Regions from separate parts of the Streptomyces sp. V4I23 genome, predicted to be linked through region 3. Evidence: riboswitches for the same ligand, from Rfam matches in the RefSeq annotation. Region 3 holds a riboswitch; each other region holds the start of a gene.
What was found. Region 3 has a riboswitch for thiamine pyrophosphate ahead of QFZ82_RS12225 (thiamine ABC transporter substrate binding subunit). Riboswitches for the same ligand answer to the same signal wherever they lie in the genome.
Positions count from the first base shown of each region.

Region 1 (10,377 bases), 3.6 Mb from region 3:
GTGGTCCGGAGAGCCCGTCCCCCGTCGTTCCCCCGTGGTCGTGGGCTCTCCGGCGTTCTCCCCGTTCCGGCAGGGGTGCCGCGCCGTTCCGAAGCCCCGTGTCGTCGGTGCCGGCGCCGCGCCCCTCCCGTGGTCCCCACTCTTCCGTCCGCGCAGGTGGGAGCCCATCCGCGCGGGTACTCATCTCAGCACCTAGGTACGGATACTCAGCCCTGTGTGCTCATCCCCACCCGGCACCGCCTCGGCCTGGTCACGATCACGTCCGTGTCCGTACTCCCCCTCGGCTTCACCAGCGGCTGGGCCGGCGGGATCAACGCTGGGCATCGTCACAGCGGCCGAAGCGCAGGGCGGCCGCGGGTGTGGTCCACAGGCCACGGGAATGAGTGTCGGCGGCGGTCGATAAAGTCGGCCGCATGGCACGAATTGCGGTGATCGGCGCCGGCATGGGCGCGATGGCGGCTGCTGCCCGGCTGGCCACGGCGGGCCACCGGGTGACGGTGTACGAGCGGTCGGCGACCCACGGGGGTTCGGTGGGCCGCCTCGAGCGCGACGGCTTCGCCTTCGACACCGGGCCCGGCCTGCTCCACCTGCCCGCCGTGTGGCGCGATCTGTTCGTCAAGACGGGCAAGGAGCCGCTGGAGCGGTGCGTCGAGCTGGTCCAGGTCGATCCGGCGAGCCGGCACGTCTTCCCCGACGGCACGGACGTGTCCCTGCCGAACGCCTCACGGTCCGGCATCGTCTCCGCGCTCGACGCCGCCCTGGGGTCCGGTGCCGGTGAGCGCTGGGGCGAGTTCCTCGGGCGGGCCCGCGAGACATGGGAGCGTTCACGGCGGCCGCTGCTCGAGGAGCCGCTGCCCGCCGACCGCTCGCCGCTCTCCCGGGATCCCTATCCGGCACTGCGCCGCGGCCTGTTCCGGCGTCCGGCCCGCACGCTCGGCGAGATCGGCGAGCGGGAGCTGCGCGATCCGCGCCTGGCGGCTCTCCTGGGCAGCCATGCGGTGGCGTACGGGCTGGACCCGCGCACCGCGCCGGCGTCGGCCGCCGTCCTGCCGTACATGGAGCAGACCTTCGGCTCGTGGTACGTGAAGGGCGGCCTGCGCGCGCTCGCGGACGCGGTGTACGAGCGGTGCCTGGCCCGGAAGGTGGAGTTCGTCTTCGGGGCGGCGGTGACCGGCGTGCGGGAGAAGGACGGCCGGGCGGCGGGCCTGGAGCTCGCTTCCGGCGGCCCCGTCGAGGCGGATGTGGTGGTCTGCGGCGCTCTGCTGCCGTCCCTGTTCGAGGAGCACATCGGGCGGCCGAGCCACCGGGAGGAGTGGCCGCACTGGCAGCCACGGGTGCGGACCGGGCGGGTGAGCGTGCACCTGGCCCTGCGGGGCGGTCGGGAGGCCGCTGCCGTGCACCGCACCGTGGTGCACGCGCCGGACCCGGCGGCCGAGTGGGACGCGATCGCGGCCGGGCGCACTGCCCCCCGCCCGACGGTGACGGTCCTGCGGCCCGACGACCCGCTGCTGCGGCCGGACGGCGACCACGAGAGCGTCACGCTGGTCTCCACCGTGCCGAACGGCCTGCACGGCGGGCAGACCTGGGCGGAGGCCGCCGAGCATGCCGCCGACCGGATGGTGGAGGCGGCCGGGGCCGCGGTGCCGGACCTGCGCGAGCGGATCCTGTGGCGCGAGGTGCGCAGCCCCGAGGACACCCGGCACGCCACCGGCACGGACCGGGTCCCGGCCCCGGCGCTCGCGGGCGCGTCCGGCGCCTTCCTGCCCGCGGCGAACGCCGGGGACCTGCCCGGCCTGTACGTCGCCGGGGGCTGGGCGCACCCGGGCGGCGGGCTGGCGCATGCGGGGATGTCGGGGGCACTGGTGGCCGGGCTGATCGTGGAAGGCGCGGAGTTCCGCGGTTCGCAGTGAGACGGAGCGTGCGACAGGGCCGGAATGACCGCCGGCCCGTGGCCGCGCGGGCGACTCAGTAGCGGTACTGCTGCTCGTTGTGGCCGGATCCCGCGTCGTAGCCGTACGGCGACGGCTGTTCCTGCGGCATCGGGGGGATCTGCTGGTCGCCGTCGCGCTGCTGGGGGACCCAGAGCCCGCCCGGCGGCGTGTCGCCGTAGTGCTGCGCGTACGGATCGGCGTAGGGCTGCTGCGCGCCGTAGGCGTCGTAGCCGCCGTAGGAGGCCGCGTACTGCTGTCCGCCCGCGTACGGGTCGGAGTACGCCGGGTACTGCTGGCCGGATCCGTAGTCGTAGTGGCTGCCGTCGGCGGGCTGCTGGGGCTGGCCGTGGTCGCCGTACGCGTCGTAGCCGGTGGGGGCGGCGCCGTACGGGGCGTAGGGCTGATGCGGTTCCTGTTCCTGCTGCCGTGCCGCGTAGGCCTCTTCGGTGTATATGCCGTACTGACCGGTTTCGTCGGGCAGCGGCTGGGGTTCGTAGACCTCGGGCGCCTCGGGGGCGTACGGCGGCTCGGAGGGCTCGTAGGAGAGGTCCGAGACCTCCAGCGTCGGCTCGCGTTCGGTGTCCGCCGGGGCGGACCTGCGGCGCCTGCTGACCCCCGGACTGCCGCCCAGCGCCCAGCCCGTGGAGAAGCCGCGCCGGAAGGAGAGGGTGACGTACGTCTGACCGACGGCGAAGGCGGCCGCACCGAGCGCGATCACCACGACGGAGGGCAGCAGCACGCCCACGACGACGCCGAGGAACCCTGCGAAGGCCAGAACGCGCCAGCGCAGTCGCGCCTTGTACTGCAGCAGCACCTCACCGAGCAGCCACAGCGCGACGATGCCGAACGCGATGTAGAGGACCGTCCAGCCCATGCCCGCCCCTCTCCTGCGGCCGCCGCCCGGGGTTGTGGCGGGTGTGGCCGGTCACGACTGCTGGTGCAGTCCGAGATTCTCGTGGATCTCGAGCGTCGCCGTGGAGTTGTTGAGCGTGATGAAGTGCAGTCCCGGGACACCCTCGGACAGCAGCCGTGCGCAGAACTCCGTCGCGAACTCGATGCCAGTGGAGCGTACAGCGGCCGGATCGTCCTTGACCGAGAGGATCCGGTCCCGGAGTGATTCGGGGAAGGCGGCGGTGCTCAGCTGCGGGAGCCGCTCCAGCATCTTCACGCTGGTCACGGGCATGACCTCGGGGATGATCGGGGTCTCGCAACCCGCCGCGGCGAGGCGGTCGCGGAGCCGGAAATAGTTTTCGGGCTCGAAGAACATCTGCGTGATGGCATAGTCGGCGCCCGCGCGGCACTTGTCGACGAAGTGCCGGATGTCCGTGTCCCAGTCGGTGGAACGCGGGTGCATCTCCGGGAAGGCCGCGACGCCGACGCAGAAGTCGCCGGACTCCTTGATGAGCCGGACCAGTTCGGCGGCGTATGTCACGCCCTCGGGGTGCTTGCCCCACTCGCCCATCGGGTCGCCGGGCGGGTCGCCGCGCAACGCGAGGATGTTGCGGATACCCGCGTCGGCGAACTGGCCGACCATGTTGCGCAGTTCGGCGATGGAGTGGCCGACGGCGGTGAGGTGGGCGACGGGGGTGAGGGTGGAGTCGGCGGCGATCTTCTGCGTCGCCTTCACGGTGCCGGCGCGGGTGGAGCCGCCGGCGCCGTAGGTGACGGAGACGAAGTCGGGCGCGACCGCCTCGACCCTGCGCAGCGCGTTCCAGAGGTTCTTCTCGCCCTTGTCCGTCTTGGGCAAGAACTCGAAGGAGTACGTCGTCTCGCCTGTCGCGAGCATGTCGCGCACGGTGCGTGCGCGATCCGTCCTGGTGGAAGCAGTGCCGAGGGCCATACGGGCAGGTTAGCCAGGCCCAGCGGGTCACCCAACCAGATCAGGGGATTTTGTCGCCTTTTGTCCGTCTAGTGTCCACACTCTGGACACTCGTGAGACGCCCGGGCGGTGCCGACGGCCTTCGGTGCCCGGGCCCGCCCGCCCGGTCAGGCGCTGCGCTCCCTGATCCGCTTCGCCAGATCGGCGGCCGCCGCAGCAGGATCGTCGGCCTCCGTGATCGCCCGTACGACCACGACCCTGCGCGCCCCCGCGTCCAGCACCTCGTCCAGGTTGGACGCGTCGATGCCGCCGATCGCGAACCAGGGCCGGTCGCTCCCGAGCGAGGCCGCGTAGCGCACGAGACCGAGGCCCGGGGCGAAGCGGCCGGGCTTGGTGGGGGTGGGCCAGCAGGGGCCGGTGCAGAAGTAGTCGACGCCCGGCTCGGCGGCGGCCGTGTCCACCTCGGCCTCGGCATGCGTCGAGCGGCCGATGAGCACCCGGTCGCCGAGAATCGCCCGCGCGGCGGGGACGGGCAGGTCGCCCTGGCCCAGGTGCAGCACGTCCGCGCCAATGGCGTGGGCCACGTCCGCCCGGTCATTGACCGCGAGGAGCTTGCCGTGGCGCCGGCAGGCGTCGGCGAAGACCTGGAGGTGCTCCAGCTCCTCGCCCGCCTCCATGCCCTTGTCGCGCAGCTGGACGATGTCGACGCCGCCGGCGAGCACGGCGTCCAGGAACGCCGCCAGGTCGCCCTGGCGCTTCCGGGCGTCCGTGCACAGATACAGGCGGGCGTCGCCGAGCAGTTCGCGAGCCGTGGACATGATGCTTCCCCCCGCTGGATGGGTGATGAGCGGCGCGCGGGTGCGGGACGGAGCCGTTCGGCTCCCGCCCGCACCGCGCGCTTCGATGGTTCGTACGAGGCCGTCCTGTCAGGACGGGGACGTCGCGACGGACGTCAGACGGCGAGCGCCTGAGCCCGGCGCTTCACCTCCGTGCCGCGATTCTCGCTCAGGGCCTGCGCCGGGGTCCCCGGCAGGGTCGCGTCGGGAGTGAACAGCCACTCCAGCATTTCTTCGTCGGTGAAGCCGTCGTCCCGCAGCAGCGTCAGGGTCCCGGAGAGGCCCTTGACCACCTTGTTGCCGTCGATGAAGGCGGCAGGCACCTGCAGTGTCCTGTTCTCACCACGGCGGACGGCGATCAGCTGGCCCTCCTTGACCAGCTGCCGCACACGCGTCACCTCGACATCGAGCATTTCCGCGATGTCGGGCAGGTGGAGCCAGGCGGGGACGAGAGCATCAATTTTTGCGTCAATCTCGGTCACAGGAACAAGCCTGCCATCTTGGACTGACAGCCGGTAGCCGACTCCTACGCGGTCGCCGCCTTCAGGGGGACGGACGGGTCGGCGGCCCGGCCCGGGTCCAGCCGCGCGCCCGACGCCACGAGCCTGCGGCCCTGTGCCAGGTCACGCGGCCTGTCGACAGCGAGCAGCGCGACCAGCACGCCCTCCCGCAGCCACAGCACCGACCAGTCGGCGTCCACGGCCGGGTCGCCGCGCCACAGCAGCGTGTCGCCCGCCGGGTGATGGCCCGCGTACTGCACGAAACGCCCGAACTGCTCCGACCAGAAGTACGGCACCGGGTCGTACACCTGCGGCTCCGGGGCGGCCCCGAGGATGTTGGCCGCGACCGTGCGCGGACCCTGCAGCGCGTTGTCCCAGTGGTGGACGAGCAGCCGGGTGCCGTAGCGGCCCGAGGGGTAGGAGGCGCAGTCCCCCACGGCGTACACGTCGGGCGCGGAGGTACGCAGATGCCGGTCGGCGACGACTGCGCCGTCCTGGCCCAGCTCGATGCCGCTGCCGACAAGAGCGGCGGTCGCGGGCCTGGCGCCGATGCCGACGACGACGGCGCCGGCCGCGATCCTGCGTCCCGATCCGGCCAGCACCACCGTGCCCGGCTCGACGGCGGCAACCCGCTCGCCGGTGAGCAGCTCGGCACCCGCCTCGGCGTACCAGCGGGCCATGGGCGCCGCGACCTCGGCGGGCAGCGACCCGGCCAGCGGACGGTCGGCCGCCTCGACGACGGTCACGGCGCAGCCCGCCTCGCGCGCGGCGGTCGCGAACTCCGCGCCGATCCAGCCGGCCCCGACCACCACGATGTCGTGCTGCCGCGCGAGCACGGGCCGCAGCCGGTCCGCGTCGTCGAGCGTGCGCAGCAGATGGACGCCCGGGACGCCCGCGGCCCCGGGCAGGGCGACGGGTTCGGCACCGGTGGCGAGGACGAGGACGTCGTACGGGACGGGTCCGGCGGCGGTGTCGACCTCGTGCGCCCCGGGGCGTACGCCGGTCACCTCACAGCCCAGCCTCAGGTCGACGTCGAGCGCGTCGAAGTCGATGTCGAACGCGGAGCCCTCCGCCGTGCCGAGGAGGATCGCCTTGGAGAGCGGCGGCCGGTCGTACGGCTGGTGCGGTTCGGCGCCGATGAGGGTGACCGGTCCGGTGAAGCCCAGTTCGCGCAGGGCGACCGCGGTCTGCACCCCGGCCATGCCCGCGCCGACCACGACGACCCGTCGCCCGTCCCCGGCCTGCTCGTGCGTGTGCTCGCTCACCGGGCCACCTTAAGCTTCTGACGCATCATCAGGCAGCAGTTGCTCGACGACGCTGGTCCCGCTGCCCTCCTGCGACTCCCACTCCCAGGTCTCCTCCAGGCGCGCCCGCCCGTCGGGGAGTTCGACGACGGTGGACAGGCAGTGGCCGCTGGACGTCCCGCCGTCCGTCTTCAACTGGACATAACGGAAGTCCAGCCGGTCCCCCTCACGCGTGCCCACGAGGTGGCCGCGTACCACGTCGCCGCCCTCGTACTCGGCCCAGATCCGCCCCTGCCGCTCGTGGTAGAGGAACCGGGTGCGGGTGCCGACCTGGCCCGGGGCCTGGTCGGCCACCGGCGCGAGCACCAGTCCGTCGAGCGAGATCGCCACTGCGTCCACCTCCTGCGCACCCGCGCCGGGGGACGGCGGCTCCCTTACTGCGCGCCTGGGCGTGGGGTTAGGGTGGCCACCGTAAGGCACTCGCGGGAGCCCGGACGCACCGGGCTGAGAGGGAGGCTGGCCGGCCTCCGACCGTACGAACCTGATCCGGGTCATGCCGGCGAAGGGAGGGGCTGGACGCCCATGTCTCGTACACCAGACGCACCCGACGTCCTCGTCGTCGGGGGCGGGATCATCGGCCTGGTCACGGCCTGGCGCGCGGCGCAGCGCGGGCTGAGCGTGACCGTCGCCGATCCGGAGCCCGGCGGCGGGGCCGCGCGGGTCGCGGCGGGCATGCTGGCCGCCGTCACCGAACTCCACTACGGCGAGCAGACACTGCTCGGCCTGAACCTCGAATCGGCCCGGCGCTACCCGGCGTTCGCCGCCGAGCTGGAGGCGGCGAGCGGGCTGTCGGTGGGCTACCGCGCGTGCGGCACCCTCGCCGTCGCCCTCGACGCCGACGACCGCGCGCACCTGCGGGAACTGCACGCCCTGCAACGCCGTTCGGGCCTGGAGTCGGAGTGGCTGACCGGTCGCGAGTGCCGCCGCCTGGAGCCCATGCTCGCGCCGGGGGTCCGCGGCGGTCTGCGCGTCGACGGGGACCACCAGGTGGATCCGCGGCGGCTCGCCGCGGCGCTGGTCATCGCCTGCGAGCGCGCCGGGGTCGGCTTCCGCCGCGCCTGGGCCGAGCGGCTGCTCGTCGTGCACGACCGCGCCGCGGGTGCGGTCCTGGACGACGGAACGGAAGTCGCCGCCGGCCAGGTGGTGCTGGCGGGCGGCAGCCTGAGCGGCCGCCTCGGCGGGGTGCCGGACGACGTCCTGCCTCCCGTACGGCCGGTGAAGGGCCAGGTCCTGCGGCTGACGGTGCCGGGCTCGTACGCGCCGTTCCTGTCCCGCACGGTCCGCGCGGTGGTGCGCGGCAGCCACGTCTACCTGGTGCCGCGCGAGAACGGCGAGCTCGTGGTCGGCGCGACCACCGAGGAGCTGGGCTGGGACACGACCGTCACCGCCGGCGGCGTGTACGAACTGCTGCGGGACGCGCACGAGCTGGTGCCCGGCATCACCGAACTGCCGCTGACCGAGACGCGCTCCGGGCTGCGCCCCGGCTCCCCCGACAACGCGCCGATGCTCGGATTCACCGAGCTGCCGGGGCTCTTGCTCGCGACCGGCCACTACCGCAACGGCGTGCTGCTCACGCCCGTGACCGGCGACGTGCTCGCCGACGCGCTCACCAGCGGGCGGCTACCGGACCTCGCCGGCCCGTTCAGCCCCCGCCGGTTCGCCCCCGCCGGCGCACGCGTACGACAGGAGCAGCCCGCATGAACGTCTCCGTCAACGGCGAGACCCGCGAGCTCGCCGACCGCACCACCCTGGACACCGTGGTGGCGGCCCTCACGGCGGCCCCCTCGGGTGTGGCCGCCGCCGTCAACGAGACCGTCGTCCCGCGCAGCCAGTGGGCGGGCACCCGGCTCGGCGACGGCGACCGAGTCGAGATCCTCACCGCCGTGCAGGGGGGCTGAGCGCCATGGCCGACGACCGTCTCACCATCGGCGGCACCACCTTCACGTCGCGACTGATCATGGGTACGGGCGGGGCGCCCAGCCTCGACGTCCTGGAACGCTCGCTGATCGCGAGCGCCACGGAACTCACCACGGTCGCGATGCGGCGTCTCGACCCGACGGTGCAGGGCTCCGTCCTCTCCGTCCTGACCAGGCTGGGCATCCAGGTCCTGCCGAACACGGCCGGCTGTTTCACCGCCGGCGAGGCCGTTCTGACGGCGCGGCTCGCGCGGGAGGCGCTGGGAACGGACTGGATCAAGCTGGAGGTCGTCGCGGACGAGCGCACGCTGCTGCCGGACGGCGTGGAACTGCTGGAGGCGGCCGAGACGCTGGTCGACGACGGTTTCACTGTCCTGCCGTACACCAACGACGACCCGGTGCTGGCGCGGAAGCTGGAGGACGTGGGCTGCGCGGCGATCATGCCGCTGGGCTCGCCGATCGGGTCCGGGCTCGGCATCCGCAACCCGCACAACTTCCAGCTGATCATCGAGCAGGCGGGCGTCCCGGTGATCCTGGACGCGGGCGCGGGCACGGCGTCGGACGCGGCGCTGGCGATGGAGCTGGGCTGTGCGGCGGTGATGCTGGCGTCGGCGGTGACGCGGGCGCAGGAGCCGGTGCTCATGGCGGAGGCGATGCGGCACGCGGTGGAGGCGGGCCGCCTGGCACACCGGGCGGGCCGCATCCCCCGCCGCCACTTCGCGGAGGCGTCGTCGCCGACGGAGGGCCGGGCGTCCCTGGACCCGGAACGCCCGGCGTTCTGAGTCCGACGGGGGTCGGGGCCGTCTTCTGGGGCTGTCCCGGCCCCTGCGCCTCACACGCCGGCGGGGGCGTGGTCCGCTGCGCGGGCATGTTCCCCCGCCCCTCCCGAACCGGGGCTCCGCCCCGCCCGCGCCTCAAACGCCGACGGGGCGGGAATCCGCTGCGCGAAGCCGACGGGCCCGAGGGCTGCCCCCATGCGGGACGGGGCAGCCCACGGCCGCAGGCCGCAGGTGGAGGTTGCGGGCACGATCGCCGACCGTACGGGGCCGGCTTGGCCCAGTCGGGGGCGGGCTTGCCCGATGCGGGGCGGGGGTATCCACGGCGCCCGGCCGCAGGGCAGATCGAGGGCACGGCCGCAGGCGGGCGGGGGCCTGGGCCTGCCCCAGTTCGGGACGGGCGTACCGCCCACGGCCGCCGGGCCGTAGGGGAGGGCCGACGGGGAAAGTCCCCTGCAGGTTCACGACAACCGTCACAGGTGCGCTGCAAGCGGTTCCGGCGCGGACAGGGCGAACGGTCCCGCCTCGTAGAATCGCCGGGTGGACACGACCCTCTCAGACCCCCTCGTCGGGCAGGTGCTCGACGGCCGCTATCGCGTCGACGCGCGTATCGCCGTCGGCGGCATGGCCACGGTCTACCGGGCCGTCGACACCCGGCTCGACCGGGTCCTCGCGCTCAAGGTGATGCACCCCGAGCTCGCCACCGACGCGACGTTCGTGGAGCGGTTCATCCGCGAGGCCAAGTCCGTGGCCCGGCTGGCGCACCCCAATGTCGTCGGGGTCTTCGACCAGGGGGCCGAGGGCGCGTACGTCTATCTGGCGATGGAGTACGTCGCCGGCTGCACCCTGCGCGACGTCCTGCGCGAGCGCGGCGCGCTCCAGCCGCGGGCCGCGCTCGACATCCTGGAGCCCGTGCTCGCCGCGCTCGGCGCCGCGCACCGGGCCGGTTTCGTGCACAGGGACATGAAGCCCGAGAACGTCCTGATAGGGGACGACGGCCGGGTCAAGGTCGCCGACTTCGGGCTGGTCCGCGCGGTCGGCTCGGTCACCAACACCTCCGGCACCGTGCTGGGCACCGTCTCGTATCTCGCGCCGGAGCAGATCGAGTACGGCACGGCCGACACCCGCGCCGACGTGTACGCGTGCGGTGTCGTGCTGTACGAGATGCTCACGGGCGGCAAGCCGCACTCCGGCGACACCCCTGCCCAGGTGCTCTACCAGCACCTGAACGAGGACGTCCCCGCTCCCTCCGCCCTCGTACCGGGCCTCGCCGTCGAGCTCGACGACCTCGTGGC
Region 1 is NZ_JAUSZW010000004.1:5,844,737-5,855,113, reverse strand. Features, by position in the region: gene QFZ82_RS28910 (NAD(P)/FAD-dependent oxidoreductase) at 414-1,910, shown strand; gene QFZ82_RS28905 (hypothetical protein) at 1,966-2,805, opposite strand; gene metF (methylenetetrahydrofolate reductase [NAD(P)H]) at 2,857-3,771, opposite strand; gene thiE (thiamine phosphate synthase) at 3,918-4,568, opposite strand; gene QFZ82_RS28890 (Rv2175c family DNA-binding protein) at 4,703-5,068, opposite strand; gene QFZ82_RS28885 (NAD(P)/FAD-dependent oxidoreductase) at 5,113-6,351, opposite strand; gene QFZ82_RS28880 (hypothetical protein) at 6,361-6,720, opposite strand; TPP riboswitch at 6,803-6,915, shown strand; gene thiO (glycine oxidase ThiO) at 6,913-8,091, shown strand; gene thiS (sulfur carrier protein ThiS) at 8,088-8,288, shown strand; gene QFZ82_RS28865 (thiazole synthase) at 8,294-9,088, shown strand; gene pknB (Stk1 family PASTA domain-containing Ser/Thr kinase) at 9,623-10,377, shown strand, end outside.
Region 1: linked by a shared signal. The riboswitch ahead of thiO (glycine oxidase ThiO) and the one ahead of QFZ82_RS12225 (thiamine ABC transporter substrate binding subunit) in region 3 are both predicted to bind thiamine pyrophosphate.

Region 2 (10,377 bases), 1.8 Mb from region 3:
CTTTCTGGACCGACGGCGACGCCCTGGCTCTGCCCTACGGTCCGACGCCCATCTCCCGGGGCTGAGGGTCCCCCCGAACGGGAGTGTGGGGGAGAGTGCCGTCTCGCGAGCCCGTGCAATGTCCTCGGCCGCATCGACGGCGACCCGCGCCGGCTCGCGTGCGTCCGCGACGGCGACCCGGTCCGGGTGGAACAGGTCGCGACCGACCGGGCCTGAGAGCTGGACCGATCGGGCCCGAGACCTAGAGGGACGCGCGGAACGTCTCGGCGGTGTGCAGGAACAGGTCGTTGGCCTCGTCCTCGCCGATCGTCACGCGCACGCCCTCGCCCGCGAACGGCCGCACGACGACGCCCGCCTTCTCGCAGGCGGCCGCGAAGTCCAGCGTGCGCTCGCCGAGCCGCAGCCAGACGAAGTTGGCCTGCGTCTCCGGGACCGTCCAGCCCTGCTTCACCAGCGCCTCGTGCACGCGGATGCGCTCGCACACCAGCGAGCCGACCCGTCCCAGCAGCTCGTCCTCCGCCCGCAGCGAGGCGACGGCCGCGTCCTGCGCGAGCTGCGAGACGCCGAACGGCACCGCGGTCTTGCGCAGGGCGGCGGCCACCGGCTCATGGGCGATCGCGAAGCCGACCCGCAGCCCCGCGAGCCCGTATGCCTTGGAGAACGTGCGCAGCACCGCCACATTGGGGCGGTCGCGGTAGATCTCGATGCCGTCCGGGACGTCCGCGTCGCGGATGAACTCGCGGTACGCCTCGTCCAGCACGACCAGCACGTCCGAGGGCACCCGGTCCAGGAAGCGCTCCAGCTCGGCCCGGCGCACCACGGTGCCGGTCGGGTTGTTGGGGTTGCAGACGAAGATCAGCCGGGTCCGGTCGGTGATCGCGTCCGCCATCGCGTCCAGGTCGTGCACCTCACCCGGGGTCAGCGGCACCGGCACGGACGTCGCACCGCTGATCTGCGTGATGATCGGGTACGCCTCGAAGGAGCGCCAGGCGTAGATCACCTCGTCGCCTGGGCCCGAGGTGGACTGCAGCAGCGACTGGGCGACGCCCACCGAGCCCGTGCCGGTCGCCAGGTGCGTGGCGGGGACCCCGAACCGCTCGGCCAGCTCACTGATCAGGCCGGTACAGGCCATGTCGGGGTAGCGGTTGAAGTTCCGCGCCGCGGCCAGGGCGCTCTCCATGACGCCGGGCAGCGGCGGGTACGGGTTCTCGTTGGAGGAGAGCTTGAAGGCGACCGGGCCGCCGGCCGCCGCCGGCTTGCCGGGCTTGTACGTGGGGATGCCGTCCAGCTCGGCGCGCAGCTTGGGGCTCGTCTCGCTCACCGCAGGTCCTCCTCGATCATGCATGTTCGGTACCGCTCACCAATACTCCTCACCTTATGAGGATTCCCGGCTGCTGCGAATGGCCGCAGGCGAGGAAAAGGGGGAGCGCGCCACCCTGGCGCACGCCGGTAGCTCACGCCGTGGCGCGCATCCCTCGTAGTGGTGAGTTGAGACCTCTTCGCAACCTGGGCCCCCCAACAGGCCCATGCGGCCGGATACCCGACACATTGAGCCACTCACCCCCAACTCCCTTGATATCCATTGAGTTTGAGCTCTAATGATCATGCAAAAACGTGCCTGTCAACGCCTGCATATGCGACCGGCCAGACCCACCGCGCGAGCCCTACTATCGGCTCGCCATGACAGCAGCAGGGAAGCACCAGGTGAGCCGGACGGACACATCCCGCCGGGGCAGCCGGCAAGGCCGGGCGGGCATCCGGGACGTCGCCGCCGCAGCCGGAGTCTCCATCACGACTGTCTCCGACGCGCTCAACGGCAAGGGGAGGCTCCCGGACGCCACCCGTCGACATGTCCGCGAGGTCGCCGACCGGCTGGGCTACCGCCCTTCCGCCGCGGCCCGCACACTCAGAACCGGGAAGTCGGGCTTAATCGGCCTGACCGTGACGACCTACGGGGATGAACCTTTCACCTTCACGGAATTCGCGTACTTCGCGGAGATGGCCAGAGCCGCCACGTCCGCCGCACTCGCCCGCGGCTACGCGCTCGTCATCCTCCCCGCCACCTCACGCCACGACGTCTGGTCGAACGTCGCCCTCGACGGCACCGTCGTCATCGACCCCTCCGACCACGACCCCGTCGTGACCGAGCTGGCGCGCCAGGGTCTGCCCGTCGTCTCCGACGGCCGCCCGGCCGGCACGCTCCCGGTCACCGCCTGGGTCGACAACGACCACGAAGCCGCCGTACTCGGCCTGCTCGACCACCTCGCCGCCGCCGGCGCCCGCCGGATCGGCCTGCTCACGGGCACCACCACCGACACCTACACCCGGCTGTCGACCACCGCCTACCTCGACTGGTGCGAACGCGTCGGCCAGGACCCGGTCTACGAGTCCTACCCGGCGCACGACCCCTGCGCGGGTGCCGTCGCCGCCGACCGGCTGCTCGCCCGGCCGGACCGGCCCGACGCCGTCTACGGCCTCTTCGACCCCAACGGCACCGACCTCCTGGCCGCGGCCAGGCGGTACGGCCTGCGCGTCCCCGACGACCTGCTGCTCGTGTGCTGCAGCGAGTCGACCGTGTACGCGACCACCGAGCCGCCGATCACGACGCTGTCGCTCAAGCCCCGCCGGATCGGCACGGCCGTGGTCCAGCTGCTGATCGACGCCATCGAGGGGATCGACGAGGACCGGCCGGTCGAGCAGGTGATACCGACCGAACTGATCGTCAGGACGTCCTCGCAGCGCCGCCCTCCGCGCACCACGGTGAGCGCGCCACGATCCCCGGCGAAGGACTAGACCAACTCAATTCGGGACGAAAGGGCCGATGAACCAGGGGGTGCGAAAGGATTCACCACCCCTGGTGCGTCACACACCGCCGGGCTCATTCCTATGATGGGCGAACGACACCGCGGACCACCCCGACCAGGCTGGGCCGAGAGGTGAACGGCGGCGCGACGGTGGTGGAGGGGTCGATGACTCAGGGGGCCGGTCAAGGACCCGTGGTGCGGACGGCGACGCTGCGCGATTTCCGCGTACCGCCGTACGCGCAGGTTCCCGTGCAGTCGCAGTCCGTGGACCCCGGCCACGCGGGCCACCCCGGCAACGCGTTCCCCGAGGGCGAGCCGCCGGAGGGCTACACCCCCACCGCGCGCGACCTTCCCGTGATCACCCGCGGCGGACCGGGCGACACCGTCCAGGTGCAGGTCGCCGTGGACGACCCGCCCGCGCCCGACGGCCTCGGCCCGCTCTACGTCGTCGGCGACGTCCACGGCTACCTCGACGAGCTCGTCGCCGCCCTCGCCGAGAAGGGCCTCATCGACTCCGAGGGCCGCTGGTGCGCGGGCAACGCCCGGCTGTGGTTCCTCGGCGACTTCACCGACCGCGGTCCCGACGGCATCGGCGTCATCGACCTGGTCATGCGGCTCTCCGGAGAGGCCGCGGCCGCCGGCGGCTACTGCAAGGCGCTCATGGGCAACCACGAGCTGCTGCTGATCGGCGCGAAGCGCTTCGGCGACACCCCCGTCAACTCAGGTGCGGGCACCGCCACCTTCCAGGCGGCCTGGCTGCTCAACGGCGGCCAGAAGTACGACATGGACCGGCTGCAGGAGGTCCACCTGCAGTGGATGGCCCGGCTCGACGCGATCGTGGAGGAGGACAGCCATCTGCTGCTCCACTCCGACACCACCGCCTACCTCGAATACGGCTCGACCATCGAGGACGTCAACGACGCGGTGCACGCGATCCTCACCCGTAATGACGCCGACGAGTGCTGGGACCTGTTCCGCAAGTTCACCAAGCGCTTCGCCTTCCGCGACGAAGGCGGCCCACAGGCCGTGCGCGAACTGCTGTCCGCGTACGGCGGCACGCGCGTGGTGCACGGCCACAGCCCGATCCCGTACCTCCTCGGCGAGGTCGGCACCGAGGACGGCGAGGACGGCGAGCGTCCCGTCGTCGAGAGTCCCCATGTGTACGCGGACAATCTGGCCATCGCCATGGACGGCGGAGTGACCATGGCCGGAAAGCTTCTTGTCCAGCAACTCCCGCTGCGGGGCTGACCGGGGCGGCGGCAGGCGATTTACGGAAACCCCCTGTCACGCCGTGCCGTAACCGCTCTACCATCGGCTTATCCGTAGCAGGCTCTCCTCCGTTTCCGCCCAACTGCCCGGCACACACGGGCGATCCGGCCCTACGGAGCATCGGGGGATGCACATGAACAGCGCTCCGCACCTGCTGAACGAGGACCGCGCCGAGTACGAGCGGGTCCTCGACGGCGCACTGCGCGACGCCCGCGAACGTCCGGATCCGGCCGCCGTGCGAGCGGGCCTGAGTACCGAACAGCTGCGCACCATGGCCCTGAACGCGACGGCGCTGATCACCGCCTCGGCCGCCGCCGAATACGAGCACTATGTGAAGGTCCGCGCGGAGACACGCGCGACCGCCGCCGCTTCGGTGGACGGCTCCCTACGCACCGCCCCGGCCGGCGAGGCGGCGGAGACCGGCGCCGGATTCGCGGCCGTCATCGCCGTTCTGGCGCCGCTCCTCGCGGGCACGGCAGCCGGGATCTTCCTGATCGTCGGCTACATCCTCAAGATGCTGAGCCCCACCCCGTCCTTCGCCGACACCCTGGTCTTCACCGGCTGGGTCTTCGGGGCGCTCATGGCCGCCGCCATCCTGGTGGCGGCCGTCGCACTGCTGCTCACCGCCCTGCGCAACGGCGCCAGCCACGTCGCGGACGGGCGGCAGGAGGGCGAGCTGCCGGACGAGGTCCGGCTGGCCAAGGAGGCCTGGTGCGAGGCCCTGCTGGAGCGGGGCGTCATGCCCTTCCTCCGCGCGGCCCTGGCCGACCCCGCCGCCGCGGCGTCCCCCGCCGATCCCCCGCACCGTGTGAACCGCATCCCCAAGGTCGGCTACAGCGGGCCGGACTTCTCCAGTCCGGCCGAGGGCCGGGTCGCGGGCCGGCGTCCGACCTACACCAGCCCGGACTTCTCCAGCCCCGACTTCGGCGGCCCGGAGCACCAGCCGGACTGACCGCCGGCGCGCCACCGGACGAGCGGTCACAGCCGCCGAACGACCGGGCTCTCCGCCGGCTCCACCGACGTCCGCCCGTGCTCGTGCACGAGGGCCGGACCAAACAGGGCCGACGCCGGCGGAGCCCAGCGCTGCACCCCGTCCGCGAACCGGGCGATGCCGGGAGGGCGTCCTCCCGCGGACGGGTGGGAGGACGCCGGGCCATGGCCGTGCGTCAGTCCGCGATGGGCAGGTAGACCCGGTTGCCCGCAGCTGCGAACTCCTTGGACTTCTCCGCCATGCCCGCCTCGATCTCCTCCTGATTGCCGCCGTGCTGTCGGCGGATGTCCTGGGAGATCTTCATCGAGCAGAACTTCGGACCGCACATCGAGCAGAAGTGCGCGGTCTTCGCCGGCTCTGCGGGCAGCGTCTCGTCGTGGAACTCCCGTGCCGTGTCGGGGTCGAGGGCCAGGTTGAACTGGTCCTCCCACCGGAACTCGAAGCGGGCGTCGGACAGCGCGTCGTCCCACTCCTGGGCGCCCGGGTGTCCCTTGGCCAGGTCCGCCGCATGTGCCGCGATCTTGTACGTGATGACGCCGGTCTTCACGTCGTCGCGGTTCGGCAGGCCCAGGTGCTCCTTGGGCGTCACGTAGCAGAGCATGGCCGTGCCCCACCACGCGATCATCGCCGCTCCGATGCCGGAGGTGATGTGGTCGTAGGCCGGAGCGATGTCCGTGGTCAGCGGGCCGAGCGTGTAGAACGGCGCCTCCTCGCAGATCTCCTGCTGGAGGTCGATGTTCTCCTTGATCTTGTGCATCGGGACGTGGCCCGGGCCCTCGATCATGGTCTGCACGCCCAGCCGCTTGGCGATCGTGTTCAGTTCACCGAGCGTCCTGAGCTCCGCGAACTGCGCCTCGTCGTTGGCGTCCGCGATCGAGCCGGGGCGCAGGCCGTCGCCGAGCGAGTACGTGACGTCGTACGCGGCGAGGATCTCGCACAGCTCCTCGAAGTTCTCGTAGAGGAAGCTCTCCTTGTGGTGCGCCAGGCACCACGCCGCCATGATCGAGCCGCCGCGCGAGACGATCCCGGTCTTGCGGTTGGCCGTGAGCGGCACGTACGGCAGGCGGACGCCGGCGTGGACGGTCATGTAGTCGACGCCTTGCTCGGCCTGCTCGATGACCGTGTCCTTGTAGATCTCCCAGGTCAGTTCCTCGGCCTTGCCGTCGACCTTCTCCAGCGCCTGGTAGAGCGGCACGGTGCCGATGGGCACGGGGGAGTTGCGCAGGACCCACTCGCGCGTGGTGTGGATGTTGCGGCCCGTGGACAGGTCCATGACCGTGTCGGCGCCCCAGCGGGTCGCCCAGGTCATCTTCTCGACCTCCTCCTCGATGGAGGAGGTGACCGCGGAGTTGCCGATGTTGGCGTTGACCTTCACCAGGAACCGCTTGCCGATGATCATCGGCTCGATCTCCGGGTGGTTGACGTTCGCCGGCAGGACGGCGCGGCCCGCCGCGATCTCCTCCCGCACCACCTCGGGCGCGACGTTCTCGCGGACGGCGACGTACTCCATCTCCGGCGTGATCTCGCCGCGGCGGGCGTACGCGAGCTGCGTCACCGCCTGCCCGTCCCGGCCCCGCCGCGGCTGACGCGGACGGCCGGGGAAGACGGCGTCGAGGTTGCGCAGGCCCCCACGCGGCGACGTGTGCTTGATCCCGTCGTCCTCGGGTCGGACCGGGCGTCCCGCGTACTCCTCGGTGTCGCCGCGACCGACGATCCAGTTCTCCCGCAGTGGCGGCAGACCCCGGCGTACGTCCGTCTCGATGTTCGGATCCGTGTACGGCCCCGACGTGTCGTACAGCGTCACGTCCTTGCCGTTGGTGAGGTGCACCTTGCGGACCGGCACGCGGATGTCGGGACGCGAGCCCTCGACGTATCCCTTGTGCCAGCCGATGGACTTCCCGGCCTCGTCGTTCTGGTTCGAGGCAGGCGTGCGTGCGTCCGATACGGTCATGAGACCTACTCCCTACGCCGGCATTACCCGGTAACAGGTTCGGCGGTCGGCGCAGCTGTCCCGTACGGATGTACGAAGGTCAGCGCCCTCTCAGCCCGGTGCTCCGAGCTCCCGCGTGTGCAAAGGTGACACCACGCTAGCGTCATGTCTGGCGCGCTGAACAGAGGCCCCCTCTCGTTCTTGCGATGATCTGTCCGTGACCTCATCGCCGCAGCATCCCGAACAGCAGGGCCACGACCACGGCCATGTGCACAGTCACGGGCCGGCAGCGCCCGTCTCCCAGCACCTCCGCAAGGTCATCGCCGCGGTGCTGATCCCCTTCGCGACGGCCGTTGTCGTCGGCCTCGCCGTGCTGTGGCCCGGCGGGACGCCCGGCCACGAGCGCTCGGGGGTCGGCTTCGACCGGCAGACCGAGCAGGGCAGGGTGGTGAGCGTCGAGAGGGTCGACTGCAAGGACGTCAACGCCGGCCAGGTCCCCCCGACGGGCGACACGTCGACGCCCCAGGGCCGCGAGGCGGTCGACGCGCAGCAGGGCGACTGCGGAAAGGCCACCGTCGAGGTCACCACCGGCAAGGACAAGGGCCGGAGGTTCGTCGAGATCGTCCAGCCCGACGCGCCGCGGCAGTTGCAGGAGGGCCAGGGCGTGGTGGTGGCGTACGCGCCGGACGCGCCCCGCGATCTGCAGTACTCGGTGACCGATGTGGACCGCGGATTCCCGATGGCCCTGCTGGCGGGCATCTTCGCCCTGGTGGTCGTCCTGGTCGGACGCATGCGCGGCGTGATGGCGCTGATCGCGCTCGCCGTCTCGTTCGCCGTGCTGACACTGTTCATCCTGCCCGCGATCCTGCAGGGTGCGAATCCGCTGATCGTCGCGGTGGTCGGGGCGAGCGCGATCATGCTCATCGCGCTCTACTCGTGCCACGGCATCACCGCGCGGACGTCGGTCGCCGTGCTGGGCACGCTGATCTCCCTGCTGCTGATCGGCCTGCTGGGCTCGCTGTTCATCGGCTGGGCCAGCCTCAGCGGCAACACCGACGACAACACCGGCCTGATCAAGGGCCTCTACCCGAACATCGACATGAGCGGCCTGCTGCTCGCGGGGGTCATCATCGGCTCGCTCGGCGTGCTCGACGACGTCACCGTGACCCAGACGTCGGCGGTGTGGGAACTGCACCAGGCCGACCCGGACATGGGCCCGCGCGCCCTCTACCGCTCCGCCATCCGGATCGGCCGCGACCACATCGCCTCGGTCGTCAACACGCTCGTCCTCGCCTACGCGGGCGCGGCGCTGCCGCTGCTGCTGCTGTTCTCGATCGCCCAGTCCAGCGTGGGCACGGTGGCCACCAGCGAGCTGGTGGCGGAGGAGATCGTACGGACCCTGGTGGGCTCGATCGGCCTGGTCGCCTCCGTGCCCGTGACCACCGCGCTCGCCGCCCTGGTCGTGTCCGCGGACCGCCCGGGCCGGGCGGTCGACAAGGCGGCCGCGCCCGCGCGGGGCGGCAGGGGGCGGCGCCGCAAGAAGTAGCCGGGCGGCCGGTGACCGGCCGTCAGCCGGCGTTCTCCTCGGCAAGGATGCGCCCGAGTGCCTCCTCCAGGCTGACCTCGAAATCACCCAGCGCGAGCTCCTGGCCGAGCGGCACCAGCTTGTCCGTACGGTCGAGGAACGCGACGAGCGGCGGCGCGCCGACGCGGAACAGCGCGGAATCGCTCCCGACGCGCAGGCGGATGTGGACGTCCGACAGCGCCTCGGGCCGGGTCGGAGCGATGTGCACGTCGCCGTCCCCGCTCGGCGTGTTGATCCCGTCGAGCAGCAGTTCCCGGCCGAAAGCCCAGGTCACGGGCGCGTCACCGGGAAGGTGGAAGGTCATCCGCACCGCGTACGGATCCGACGTGTCGTAGCGCAGCTCCACCGGGATCCGGAAGGACAGCTCCTCGGAAACGAGAAAACTCATCAGAACCTCGGCCTGGACCGACTCGCGCATCACGTACCTCGCAGTAGCTGAAGCAATCAATGAACCGTGCTGACGAAAAGAGGAAAACGGCCAGGAACGATCGCTGCCGGCTCTCTTGGCCTTGTCGACGCCATGGTGCTGGAAGCGGCAGCAGATCACAAGGAGTGATATTTCAGATACTGATAGAGAACGCAAGCGACGCCGACAGGCCGCCGATCCTTGCCTGTAGCTGTTCAACTGCCGAGCCCAGCCTGGCCTCTTGGTGCACGGGGAGGGAAAACGGCCATCGTCGCAGCCGTGTCACCCGCTGTGATCGGGATGGCCGTGCAGATCGTGCCCAGCGCGTACTCCCGGCGTTCGACGACCGGTTCCCTGCGCCTGAGGGGTGCGAGCCGCTCCAGGAGCGCGGCCCGGTCGCGCATCGAAGGGGGCGTCACCGGCTGCACGGGGTGGCGGTCGAGGTGGTCGTGGCGGGCGTTCTCGTCGAGCCGGCTGAGCAGGCACTGTCCAATCGCGTGGGCATGCCCGGTCTCGCGGAAGTCGGCCCGTTCCCGGACGGCCGGGGTGTACGGCGAATCCGCGATCGCGACGAGCTCGATCCCGCCCTCGCGGTATACGGCCAAGCAGACGGCGACGCCGATCGCGTCCCGCCAGTGCGTCAGTGAGTCCTCGACGGTGCTGCGACGATTCCGCACGCGCCCGCTCCCGGCCAGCCGGCCGATCGCGTCCCCGAGCGTGAACACGCCTTTGTCCCGGCGGAGATAGTCCTCGTGCGTCAGGGTGCGCAGCAGGTGATAGGCGGTGGGCAGCGGAATGCCGGCTTCACGCGCGAGCTGCTTGGCGGGGGCTCCGCCCTCGTGCGCCCCCGCCGCCTCCAGCAGCCGGAGCGCACGCTGCACCGAGCCGATCAGGGTAGGGACAGCGGCGTTCGTAGCCCCGGCCAAAGGTCACCCCCAGGCGTGGTGACGGGCAGCGTGCCCGCCCGCGGGGGCCGCCCCCGCGCGGCCGCCGCGACCCCGGACCCTGAACAGCCGGCCTGAACAGGCGGTCAGCCCCGGGCCGGTGTGGTGCTCCGGCCGGCGCACACGTGCGCAGAGATATCCGAGGGGCGGCAGAGAGCTGCCACTCTAAGGGCAGCACCCGGCACGGGGCGGGCTTTGTCCGGCCCGTTCCCCCGGCCGGGCTAACGGACGTCCGGCGCCCTGCTCACCAGTCCCCGCGCGACGAACCCGAGGACGCCATGAACTTGCGTACGAGGAAGACCAGTCCGCCGACCAGCGCAACGAAGAGCAGCACCTTGAAGAGCAAGCTGATCACGAACACGATGGCGCTCGTGATCAGACCGCCGAACACGGCAAGGGCGATGACAGGCACCGCGATCCACTTCACCCACCAGGGCATCCCCGTGAA
Region 2 is NZ_JAUSZW010000004.1:4,075,322-4,085,698, reverse strand. Features, by position in the region: partial or broken gene QFZ82_RS20795 (cyclophilin-like fold protein) at 1-216, shown strand, start outside; gene hisC (histidinol-phosphate transaminase) at 242-1,321, opposite strand; gene QFZ82_RS20785 (LacI family DNA-binding transcriptional regulator) at 1,681-2,793, shown strand; gene QFZ82_RS20780 (metallophosphoesterase) at 2,955-4,052, shown strand; gene QFZ82_RS20775 (hypothetical protein) at 4,201-5,025, shown strand; gene thiC (phosphomethylpyrimidine synthase ThiC) at 5,240-7,015, opposite strand; TPP riboswitch at 7,008-7,140, opposite strand; gene QFZ82_RS20765 (YibE/F family protein) at 7,212-8,540, shown strand; gene QFZ82_RS20760 (SsgA family sporulation/cell division regulator) at 8,563-8,997, opposite strand; partial or broken gene QFZ82_RS20755 (IclR family transcriptional regulator) at 9,140-9,911, opposite strand; gene QFZ82_RS20750 (DUF5326 family protein) at 10,174-10,377, opposite strand, start outside.
Region 2: linked by a shared signal. The riboswitch ahead of thiC (phosphomethylpyrimidine synthase ThiC) and the one ahead of QFZ82_RS12225 (thiamine ABC transporter substrate binding subunit) in region 3 are both predicted to bind thiamine pyrophosphate.

Region 3 (10,377 bases):
GCGCCGGGCAGGGCCACGAGCAGGGTGAGTGCGGTGGAGGCGAGCGCCTGCCAGGTGGTGAACCACAGGACGTGCAGGATGTCCGGACGTCCGAGGACCTCGCCGAACCGCCCGAACTGCCAGGCGCCCTCGACGCGCAGGCCGCGGCCGACGATCGCGGTGACCGGGTAGGCGAAGAAGACGGCGAAGAACGCGACGGGGCCGGCCATCAGGGCGAGCCGCGCCGCGTTCCCCCGCAGGGACTGCCTTACTTCAGGACGAGCGAGGACCACGACCGGACCCACTGCTCACGGTTCTCGGCGATGGTGCCGGGAGCGACGGTCTCGGGCTTGTCGACGACCACACCGTGCTCGGTGAACAGCTCGGGCAACTTCGCGCCCTCGACCACGGGGTTGACGAACATGGTGAGCGGCATGTCCTCCTGGAACGTCCTGGTGATCAGGAAGTCCAGCAGCGCCTTGCCTCCCGCCTCGTTCTTCGCGCCCTTGAGCAGACCGGCGAACTCGATCTGGCGGAAGCAGGTGCCGGTCGCGACACCTGTGGGCGCCTCGGCGGGCCGCGGGTCGGCGTAGAGGACCTCGACCGGCGGGCTCGAGGCGTACGAGACGACGAGGGGACGGTCGGCGCCCGCCTTCTTGCCGCCGGCGGAGCCGGAGAAATCCTCGTTGTACGCCTGCTCCCAGCCGTCGACGACCTTGACGCCGTTGGCCTTGAGCTTCTTCCAGTAGTCCTGCCAGCCGGACTCGCCGAACGCGCCGACGCTGCCGAGCAGGAAGCCGAGGCCGGGCGAGGACGTCGCCGGGTTCTCGACGACGAGCAGGTTCTTGTACTCGGGCTTCGCGAGGTCGGCGAAGGTCTTCGGGGGCGCGAGCTTCTTGTCGGCGAAGAACTTCTTGTCGTAGTTCACGCAGATGTCGCCGGTGTCGACGGGCGTGACCCGGTGCTTGTCCGCGTCGAGCCGCGCCTCGTCCGCCACCTGGTCGAGCCCCTTGGCCTCGTACGGCGTGAACAGGTCGTTGTCGAGGGCGCGGGAGAGCAGGGTGTTGTCGACGCCGAAGAAGACGTCGCCCTGCGGGGAGCCCTTGGTGAGGATCTCCTTGTTGAGCGCGGCGCCCGCGTCCCCGCTCTTGAGGACCTTGACGGTGTACCCGGTCTGCCGGGTGAACTCCTTGAGGACGGCGTCGGACGCCGCGAAGGAGTCGTGGCTGACGAGGGTGACGGTCTTTGAGGCGCCGCCGGTGCCGGACCCGGAGTCCTCGGACTGCCCGCCGCAGGCCGCGAGGGCGGTGACGCCGAGGGCGGCGGCGAGCGCCGTGCCGGTGGCACGCCGAAGCTGGCTGTTCATGATGGTGCTGACTCCCTACGCCGGTATGACCCGGATCAGGTCCGAGGGTCTGCGGCCCCGGGGCGTCCTGCGCCCTGCCGCACTCTCAGCGCTGCTGCGCTCCCCTGTCGGAATGTTTCGTTGTTCATTTGTGCGAACGCACAGGGCACAGTATCAGCCGCCCGGCCGACGGCCCTTGGTCACCGCTCCTGCGCCGCCAGCTGCCCGCACGCGCCGTCGATCTCCTGCCCTCGGGTGTCCCGGACGGTGACCGGCACACCATGGGCCGCGATGGCCTCGACGAACGCCTTCTCGTCCTCCGGCCGCGATGCCGTCCACTTGGAGCCGGGCGTCGGGTTCAGCGGGATCAGGTTGACATGGACCCTCTTGCCCTTGAGGAGCCGGCCGAGCAGATCGCCGCGCCACGCCTGGTCGTTGATGTCGCGGATCAGCGCGTACTCGATGGAGATCCGGCGCCCGGACTTCTCCGCGTACTCCCATGCGGCGTCGAGGACCTCGCGGACCTTCCAGCGGGTGTTGACCGGGACGAGGGTGTCGCGCAGCTCGTCGTCCGGCGCGTGCAGGGAGACGGCGAGGCGGCACTTGAAGCCCTCGTCGGCGAAGCGCAGCATCGCGGGGACGAGGCCCACCGTGGAGACGGTGATGCCCCGCTGCGAGAGGCCGAGGCCGTCCGGCTCGGCGTCGGTCAGCCGGCGGATGGCGCCGACGACCCGCTTGTAGTTGGCGAGCGGCTCGCCCATGCCCATGAACACGATGTTGGACAGCCGGGCGGGGCCCCCGGGTACCTCTCCGTCCCGCAGGGCCCGCATGCCGTCGACGATCTGGTGCACGATCTCGGCGGTGGACAGATTGCGGTCGAGACCGGCCTGCCCGGTCGCGCAGAACGGGCAGTTCATCCCGCAGCCCGCCTGCGAGGAGATGCACATCGTGACGCGGTCCGGATAGCGCATGAGGACGGACTCGACGAGCGTGCCGTCGTGGAGGCGCCACAGCGTCTTGCGGGTGGTGTCGTCGTCGCAGGAGATGTGCCGCACGACCGACATCAGGTCGGGCAGCAGCTCCGTGGCGAGCTTCTCCCGCGCGGAGGCGGGGATGTCGGTCCACTGCGCCGGGTCGTGCGCGTACCGCGCGAAATAGTGCTGGGACAGCTGCTTGGCGCGGAACGGCTTCTCGCCGATCGCGGCGACGGCGTCCTTGCGCTCGGCGGGTGAGAGGTCGGCAAGGTGCCGCGGGGGCTTCTTGGCTCCGCGGGGCGCGACGAAAGTGAGTTCTCCGGGCTTGGGCATGGTGCTACCAGTGTCGCAGACCCCGTAGCTATCACCGGCCCGGCCGGGGGGCGCCCGCCGGTGCGGAGCCGTACGACTCCGCACGCGAGCACGGGATGCACGCGCTGCGGCAGTTCTACGCGTCCGTGCTGCTGGACGCCGGGGAGGACATCAAGGCCCTGAGCGAGTACCTGGGAGACTCGGAGCCTGGCCTCACGCTGCGGGTGTACGCACACCTCATGCCTACAAGCCGAGAGCGGACCCGCCGAGCCGTCGACGCTGTGTTCCTACCGGGCACCACACCCCACAGGGATGTGAGCCGGGCTCGTCAGCGCGCCTGATCCAAGCGCGAAAAGCGCCGGGGCTGGATCTCCCAGCCTCGGCCGACCATGCCGAGCGTCAGCGCCCCTCGGGCCCATGTCCCGCGCACCTTGATCTCCTCTTCGCGGTAATGTCCGCGCGTCGTGAACGCGACCTGTTCGCCGTCAAGGACGTACCGCGCCACATACACGCCGGGCTTGCTGTCTTCTCTGCGGAGCCAACCCTCCAGAGCCGCGGCACTCGTGGGCTGAGGTGCGGGTCGTACGAGCGCGTCCAGAACTGTGCCGTCCGGATAGAAGCGGAACACCTGCGTATCCGCAGCGAAAATCCCGTTCAGTGGCGGTGCCCCGCGGCGGCGCCTTCGCCTGGCCAAGCAGCCTGCCCTCCTGTGTCTCACGGCCCACACACGGCCCAGCGACCTGCTCAGGGCCGCCATCCCCTCCGTACTGGGCATGGTGCTGCCCAGTGTCGCAGCCACCGCCAGGTGGCCTGCGGCCGCTGACTCGGGCCGTGGTCGCCCGGATACGACGGTCCGGGCGGGGGCACCGTTCGGGCAGCGCCGCGCCAGACGTCGGGCACGTGGAGGCCGTCGCCGGCGAACCAGCCGGCGTGCAGCGCCGAGCCGTCCGGAGACGGGCTCCGGGGCAACGGGTCGCCCGGATACGACGGAGGGCTCGCCGTCCAGGGAGTACCCCCACGCCCCGAAGGGACCGTGGGGGAGGACAGCGAGCCCTCACGCGGAGAACCGCAGGTCAGCCGGAGCCGACGAACAGCACCAGCAACAGCCACACCACCGGGGCCGTCGGCAGCAGCGAGTCCAGCCGGTCCATGATGCCGCCGTGGCCGGGGAGCAGGGTGCCCATGTCCTTGATGCCGAGATCCCGCTTGATCATCGACTCCCCGAGGTCGCCCAGCGTCGCGCTGGCCGCGACCCCGAGGCCGAGCAGCAGGCCCTGCCACCAGGTGCCGTCGTCGACGAGGAACTGCATGCACAGTGCACCCGCCGCCATCGCGAAGGCCACCGCTCCGAGCAGTCCTTCGCGGGTCTTTCCGGGGCTGATGCGCGGCGCGAGCTTGTGCTTGCCGAAGCGCCAGCCGACCGCGTACGCACCGGTGTCGCTGACGACCGTGAGCACCAGGAAGGTGATCACCCGTTCCGGCCCGTCGTCCGCGCTGAGCATCAGCGCGACGAACGTGGCGAGGAAAGGAACGTAGAAGGCGGCGAAGACACCCGCCGTGACGTCCCTGAGGTAGCCCTCGGGCGGCTCGGTCATACGCCAGACGAACACCGCGAGCGAGGTCAGCGCCATGGCCACCCAGGCGCCCTCGGCCCCGCGCACATAGCCGGCCACGACCATGGCGGCGCCGCCGACCGCGAGCGGTACCAGCGGCGCCTTGATCTGCTTGCGCTCCTGGAGGCGGGTGGTCAGCTCCCACAGGCCGACGACGACGGCGACCGCCACCACGCCGACGAACACGGCCTTGACGATGAAGAGCGACGCGACGATCACCGCGCCGAGCCCGACACCGACCCCTATGGCCGCCCGCAGATCGCGGCCGGCCCGCTTCTTCTGCGGCGGCTGCGGCTGCTGAGGCGCTGCCGACGGCGGGCTGGGCATGGGCTCCTGCGTGTTCTCGTCGCGGAACGGGGGGCCACCGAGCCGTGCGGCCCCCCGGTCGCGGTCCTCGCGGCCGGTCCGGCCGCTGGGCCCCTCGGGGGATTCGGCGTCTCTACCTGCGTCGGGAAAGTCCGGCACGATGGGCATGGGCTGCGTCTCTGATGTATACCGCGCCTCGTGCCCATCGTAGGCGGGACCCGCCGGGAGGGGCCCCTGGTCGGGCGGTGGCCATGCACCGGCGTATCCGGCGCCGTGCGAGGCCCCCCAGGAAGAGTCGTTCATCAGACCTCGAGCAGCTCGGCTTCCTTGTGCTTGAGCAGCTCGTCCACCTGCGCGACATACTTCGCGGTGGTGTCGTCGAGCTCCTTCTCCGCACGCCGGCCCTCGTCCTCGCCGACCTCGCCGTCCTTGATGAACTTGTCGATGGTCTCCTTCGCCTTGCGGCGGACGGAGCGGATCGAGATCTTGGAGTCCTCGGCCTTCGACTTGGCGACCTTGATGAACTCCTTGCGGCGGTCCTGCGTGAGCTCCGGGAAGACCACGCGGATGATGTTGCCGTCGTTGCTCGGGTTGACACCGAGGTCCGAGTCGCGGATCGCCTGCTCGATGTTGCGCAGAGCGGTCTTGTCGAACGGCGTCACAACGGCCATCCGCGGCTCCGGGACCGAGAACGACGCCAGCTGGTTGATCGGGGTCAGGGCACCGTAGTAGTCCGCCACGATCTTGTTGAACATCGCCGGGTGCGCACGTCCGGTGCGGATCGCGGCGAAGTCATCCTTGGCGACCAGGACGGCCTTCTCCATCTTCTCCTCGGCCTCGAGGAGGGTCTCTTCGATCACCACTTGCTCCTGCGTGTCTTGAGTTGGGCCCGGCATCGGACTGGGCCGGCGGAACCTGCGTCGCGTGTTCCCTGCACGGTGTACGACCGGCAGGGCTTTGTCCATCCCCCGAGGGCGCCCCCCGAGGCCCTCGGGTCAGGCCCGGGTGTCCCGGTCGCTCACGAGCGTGCCGATCTTCTCACCCCGGACCGCCCGAGCGATATTGCCCTCGGTGAGGAGTTCGAAGACGAGGATCGGGAGCGCGTTGTCGCGGCAGAGGGTGATGGCGGTGGCGTCGGCGACCTTGAGGTTGCGGGACAGCACCTCGCCGTACTCCAGCGCGTCGAACTTCACCGCGTCGGGATTGGCCTTGGGGTCGGAGTCGTAGACGCCGTCGACACCGTTCTTGCCCATCAGCAGTGCTTCGGCGTCGATCTCCAGGGCGCGCTGGGCGGCGGTGGTGTCGGTGGAGAAGTAGGGCATGCCCATACCGGCGCCGAAGATGACGACGCGGCCCTTCTCCAGGTGCCGTACGGCGCGCAGCGGGATGTACGGCTCCGCGACCTGTCCCATCGTGATGGCGGTCTGCACACGTGAGTCGATGCCCTCCTTCTCCAGGAAGTCCTGGAGAGCGAGGCAGTTCATGACGGTGCCGAGCATGCCCATGTAGTCGGAGCGTGCCCGGTCCATGCCGCGCTGCTGGAGTTCGGCTCCGCGGAAGAAGTTTCCGCCGCCGATCACGACGGCGATCTCTGCGCCGTCGCGGACGACCGCTGCGATCTCCCGCGCGATGGCGTGTACGACGTCGGGGTCGACGCCGAGACCTGTGCCGCCGGAGAAAGCCTCTCCCGACAGCTTCAGCATGAAGCGGCCGGCCTTTTTGTCGTGCTTGTCGTCGCCTTGTGCGGCGCCCTGGTTCATGGAGATCTCCTCGTGCACATACGAAGAAGGCCATTGCCGTTGGGGTCGTGCTGTCCCTGCCGGCAATGGCCTCCTCGTCAGATCTGCGGTCGTCCGGCGCGAACGCGGACGACTGCTTCAGACCCTACCGGGGTCCGGGGTCCGTTGCGTACGGACTCAGATGCCGACCTTGATGCGGCTGAAGCGCTTCAGGGTGACACCGGCCTCGTCCAGGATCTGCTGGACCGACTTCTTGTTGTCGAGCGCGTACGGCTGGCCCAGGAGGGTGGCCTCCTTGAAGAAGCCGTTGACGCGACCCTCGACGATCTTCGGGAGAGCGGCCTCGGGCTTGCCCTCGGCGCGCGTGGTCTCCTCGGCGACGCGGCGCTCGGCCTCGACGACCTCGGCCGGGACGTCCTCGCGGGAGAGGTACTTCGGGGCGAAGGCGGCGATGTGCTGCGCGACACCCTTGGCGATCTCGGCGTTCTCCTTGTCGAGCTCGACGAGAACACCGATCTGCGGAGGCAGGTCGGGCATGGTGCGGTGCATGTACGCCGTGACGTAGCCACCGGAGAACTGCGCGAAGCGGTCCAGGACGATCTTCTCGCCGAGGTTGGCGTTGGCCTCGTCGACGTACGCCTGCACGGTCTTGCCGGGCTCGATCTCGGAGGCGAGCAGCGCCTCGATGTCCGCCGGGGAGGTGGCGGCGACGTGCGCGGCGAGCGCGTTCGCCACGGCCTGGAACTTGTCGCCCTTGGCGACGAAGTCCGTCTCGCACTTCAGCTCGACGATGACACCGGAGGTGTTGTCGTCCGCGATCAGGGAGACGACGGCACCGTTCTCGGCGGAGCGGCCCTCGCGCTTGGCGACGCCCTTCTGGCCCTTGATACGCAGGGCCTCGACGGCCTTGTCGACGTTGCCGTCCGACTCGTCCAGCGCCTTCTTGCAGTCCATCATGCCGGCGCCGGTGAGCTCGCGGAGCTTCTTGACGTCAGCGGCGGTGTAGTTCGCCATGAGTCTGAGTTTCTCTCTCGAAGTCTGAAAGATCTACGAAGATCTGGAAGATCTACGGGTGGACGGCGGGGGCTGCACGCCCCCGCCGTCGTCAACCGAACCTGTGAAGGTCAGGCCGTAGGTCAGGCCTGCTCGGCCTCGGCGGCCGGAGCCTCGGCGGCCGGAGCCTCGGCAGCCGGAGCCTCAGCAGCCGGAGCCTCGGCAGCGGCCTCGGCAGCGGCCTCGGCCGGCTTGGCCTCGGCGTCGTCGGCCTTCTTCTCGCCCTCGAGCAGGTCGCGCTCCCACTCGGCCAGCGGCTCGCCGGCGGCCTTGTCGCCCGGCTTCTGGTCGCCGGTCGCGGCGCCGGAGCGGGCGATGAGGCCCTCGGCGACGGCGTCGGCGATCACGCGGGTGAGCAGGGTGACGGAGCGGATCGCGTCGTCGTTGCCCGGGATCTTGTAGTCGACCTCGTCGGGGTCGCAGTTGGTGTCGAGGATCGCGACGACCGGGATGTGGAGCTTGCGCGCCTCACCGACGGCGATGTGCTCCTTCTTGGTGTCGACGATCCAGACGGCGCTCGGCACCTTCTGCATCTCGCGGATACCACCGAGGGTCTTCTCCAGCTTGGCCTTCTCGCGGGAGAGGACCAGGAGCTCCTTCTTGGTGAGGCCCGAGGCGGCCACGTCCTCGAAGTCGATCTGCTCGAGCTCCTTGAGGCGCTGCAGACGCTTGTAGACGGTGGAGAAGTTGGTGAGCATGCCGCCCAGCCAGCGCTGGTTGACGTAGGGCATGCCGACGCGCGTCGCCTGCTCGGCGATGGCCTCCTGGGCCTGCTTCTTCGTACCGACGAACATGATGGAGCCGCCGTGTGCGACGGTCTCCTTGACGAACTCGTAGGCGCGGTCGATGTACGACAGCGACTGGAGCAGGTCGATGATGTAGATGCCGTTGCGCTCGGTGAAGATGAAGCGCTTCATCTTCGGGTTCCAACGACGGGTCTGGTGACCGAAGTGGACGCCGCTCTCCAGCAGCTCCCGCATCGTGACGACGGCCATGGCCGTATCTCCTTGGGTTCTCGGTTGTGTCCTGACGCCCCGACGCGCCGTGCCGCAAGGGACCGAGGAGCGCGGCCACCGACCGCTGAGGGGTGGGTGGCGGGGCGTGCGAAGTCGACCCGGTGACCCGGATCGCCAGAAGAAGTGTACGGGACCCATGACGTCCCGGGTGACGGCGTTGTCCACAACCACCCGGTTGTCCACAGATCAGAGCCAAGATCACCGCGGCTGGGGCGGCCCGCGGAACGGTGTCCCCCATGAACCGCGCACTTCCCGCGAGGCACCCGCGCCGCGCCCTGCCTGTCCTGCTCCTGCTCCTGCCGGCGCTGCTCGCGTCGTCGTCCCCACGGGGGCCGGGGGCGACGGCGGGGACGGGGGCTCCGGCGGCGGAGGTGCGCCCGGTTGCGGGTGCGGCAGGGGCGGCGGCCCTGCGACGCCCCGTGGCGACGCCTCGGGAACCGGCTCTCGGAGGCGGGGCGCCGGCGAGTCCACGGTCGGAGGAAGCCGGCGGGAACGGCTCGGCCCGGAGCTGGCCCGTCGGGCCGCCCCGGCCCGCCGTCGTGCGGGGCTGGGCGCCGCCCGCTTCGCCCTACGGCGCCGGGCATCGCGGCGTCGACCTCGCCGCCCGGCCCGGCACCCCCGTCCGCGCCGCGGCGGCCAGCCGGGTCACCTTCGCCGGCCGGGTCGCGAACCGCGGCGTGCTGGTCATCAGCCTCACTGATACGGGTGACCCGCCGCTGAGGACCACGTACGAACCGGTCCGCCCCCTGGTGGACAAGGGCGAAGAGGTCGCCGCGGGGCAGGTCGTGGCGACGATCGAAGCGGGGCCGGCGCACTGCGCCGCGGGGTGCCTGCACTGGGGCCTGCTGCGGGGTACGGAGTACCTGAATCCGCTGAGCCTGCTGCCGCCGTCGATACTGCGCCGCCCGCCGTCCAGGCTGCTCCCGGTCTTCGGCGTACCGCTCCCGTAGCCCGCCGACTCCCGAGCCCGCGGTCCCGCCTCAGCCCCGGACGCCGCGCAGCGCCATGGCGACCGCCGCGTCGGCGACGGTGGCCGGGTCCTCGGCCGCGCCGAGCTCGATACGGCGGACCGCCGCGTCCACGACGCCCTGCAGCAGCATCGCCCCGAGCCGGGGTTGCTCCTGGCCCAGCTCCCCCAGTGCCTCGACGATCATCGCGATCAGCCCGCCGTGGGCGGCGCGGATCTTCTCGCGCGCTCCGGCGTCCAGCTCGCTCGCGGAGATCGCGACGACCGCCCGGTGGCGCCGGTCGCCGACCAGGTCGAGCTGCCGGCGCACATACGCCTCGACCTTGCCCTCGGGCGTGTCCGCGCGGTCCATCGCGGCCTCGACCTCCGCCGCCCACACGGGGAAGTCCACGGCGCACAGCTCTTCGACGACCGCGGCGCGCGAGCGGAAGTACTCGTAGACGGAGGACCTCGCGAGACCCGTGCGCTCGGCGAGTGCGGGGAAGGTCAGCGCCTCCGTACCGCCTTCGGACAGGAGGGAGCGCGCGGCGTCCAGCAGGGCGCCTCGCTGCATCGTCCGGTGCTCGGCCACGGAGGCCGCTCGAATCCTGGGCACGCCTCCACTGTACGGATGCGGCCCGGACGACTCGGCGTCAACGTCCTACGTCGGCCAGCTTCGCCCGCAGTTGCAGGACCGACTTCGTGTGGATCTGGCTGACGCGGCTCTCGGTGACCCCGAGGACGTGGCCGATCTCAGCCAGGGTGAGTCCTTCGTAGTAATAGAGCGTGACGACGGTCTTCTCCCGCTCGGGCAGTGTGTTGATGGCCCGGGCGAGCAGCCGGCGCAGCTCCCGGTCCTCGGCGACCTCGACCGGATTGTCCGCCGCCGTGTCCTCCAGCGTGTCCATGAGGCTGAGCCGGTCGCCCCCCTCGCCTCCCGCGTGCAGCAACTCTTCCAGCGCCACGACGTTGGCCAGGGACAACTGGCTGAAAACCGCGTGCAGTTCCTCGACCGGGACGCCCATCTCGGCGGCGACCTCGGCCTCCGAGGGCGTGCGCCGCAGCTGGGCCTCCAGCGTGGCGTAGGCGCGTTC
Region 3 is NZ_JAUSZW010000004.1:2,250,698-2,261,074, forward strand. Features, by position in the region: gene QFZ82_RS12220 (iron ABC transporter permease) at 1-209, opposite strand, end outside; gene QFZ82_RS12225 (thiamine ABC transporter substrate binding subunit) at 248-1,345, opposite strand; TPP riboswitch at 1,341-1,461, opposite strand; gene rlmN (23S rRNA (adenine(2503)-C(2))-methyltransferase RlmN) at 1,525-2,631, opposite strand; partial or broken gene QFZ82_RS12235 (hypothetical protein) at 2,700-2,951, shown strand; gene QFZ82_RS12240 (hypothetical protein) at 2,939-3,238, opposite strand; gene QFZ82_RS12245 (phosphatidate cytidylyltransferase) at 3,684-4,832, opposite strand; gene frr (ribosome recycling factor) at 4,832-5,389, opposite strand; gene pyrH (UMP kinase) at 5,525-6,289, opposite strand; gene tsf (translation elongation factor Ts) at 6,446-7,282, opposite strand; gene rpsB (30S ribosomal protein S2) at 7,405-8,316, opposite strand; gene QFZ82_RS12270 (M23 family metallopeptidase) at 8,574-9,287, shown strand; gene QFZ82_RS12275 (TetR/AcrR family transcriptional regulator) at 9,318-9,875, opposite strand; gene whiG (RNA polymerase sigma factor WhiG) at 9,937-10,377, opposite strand, start outside.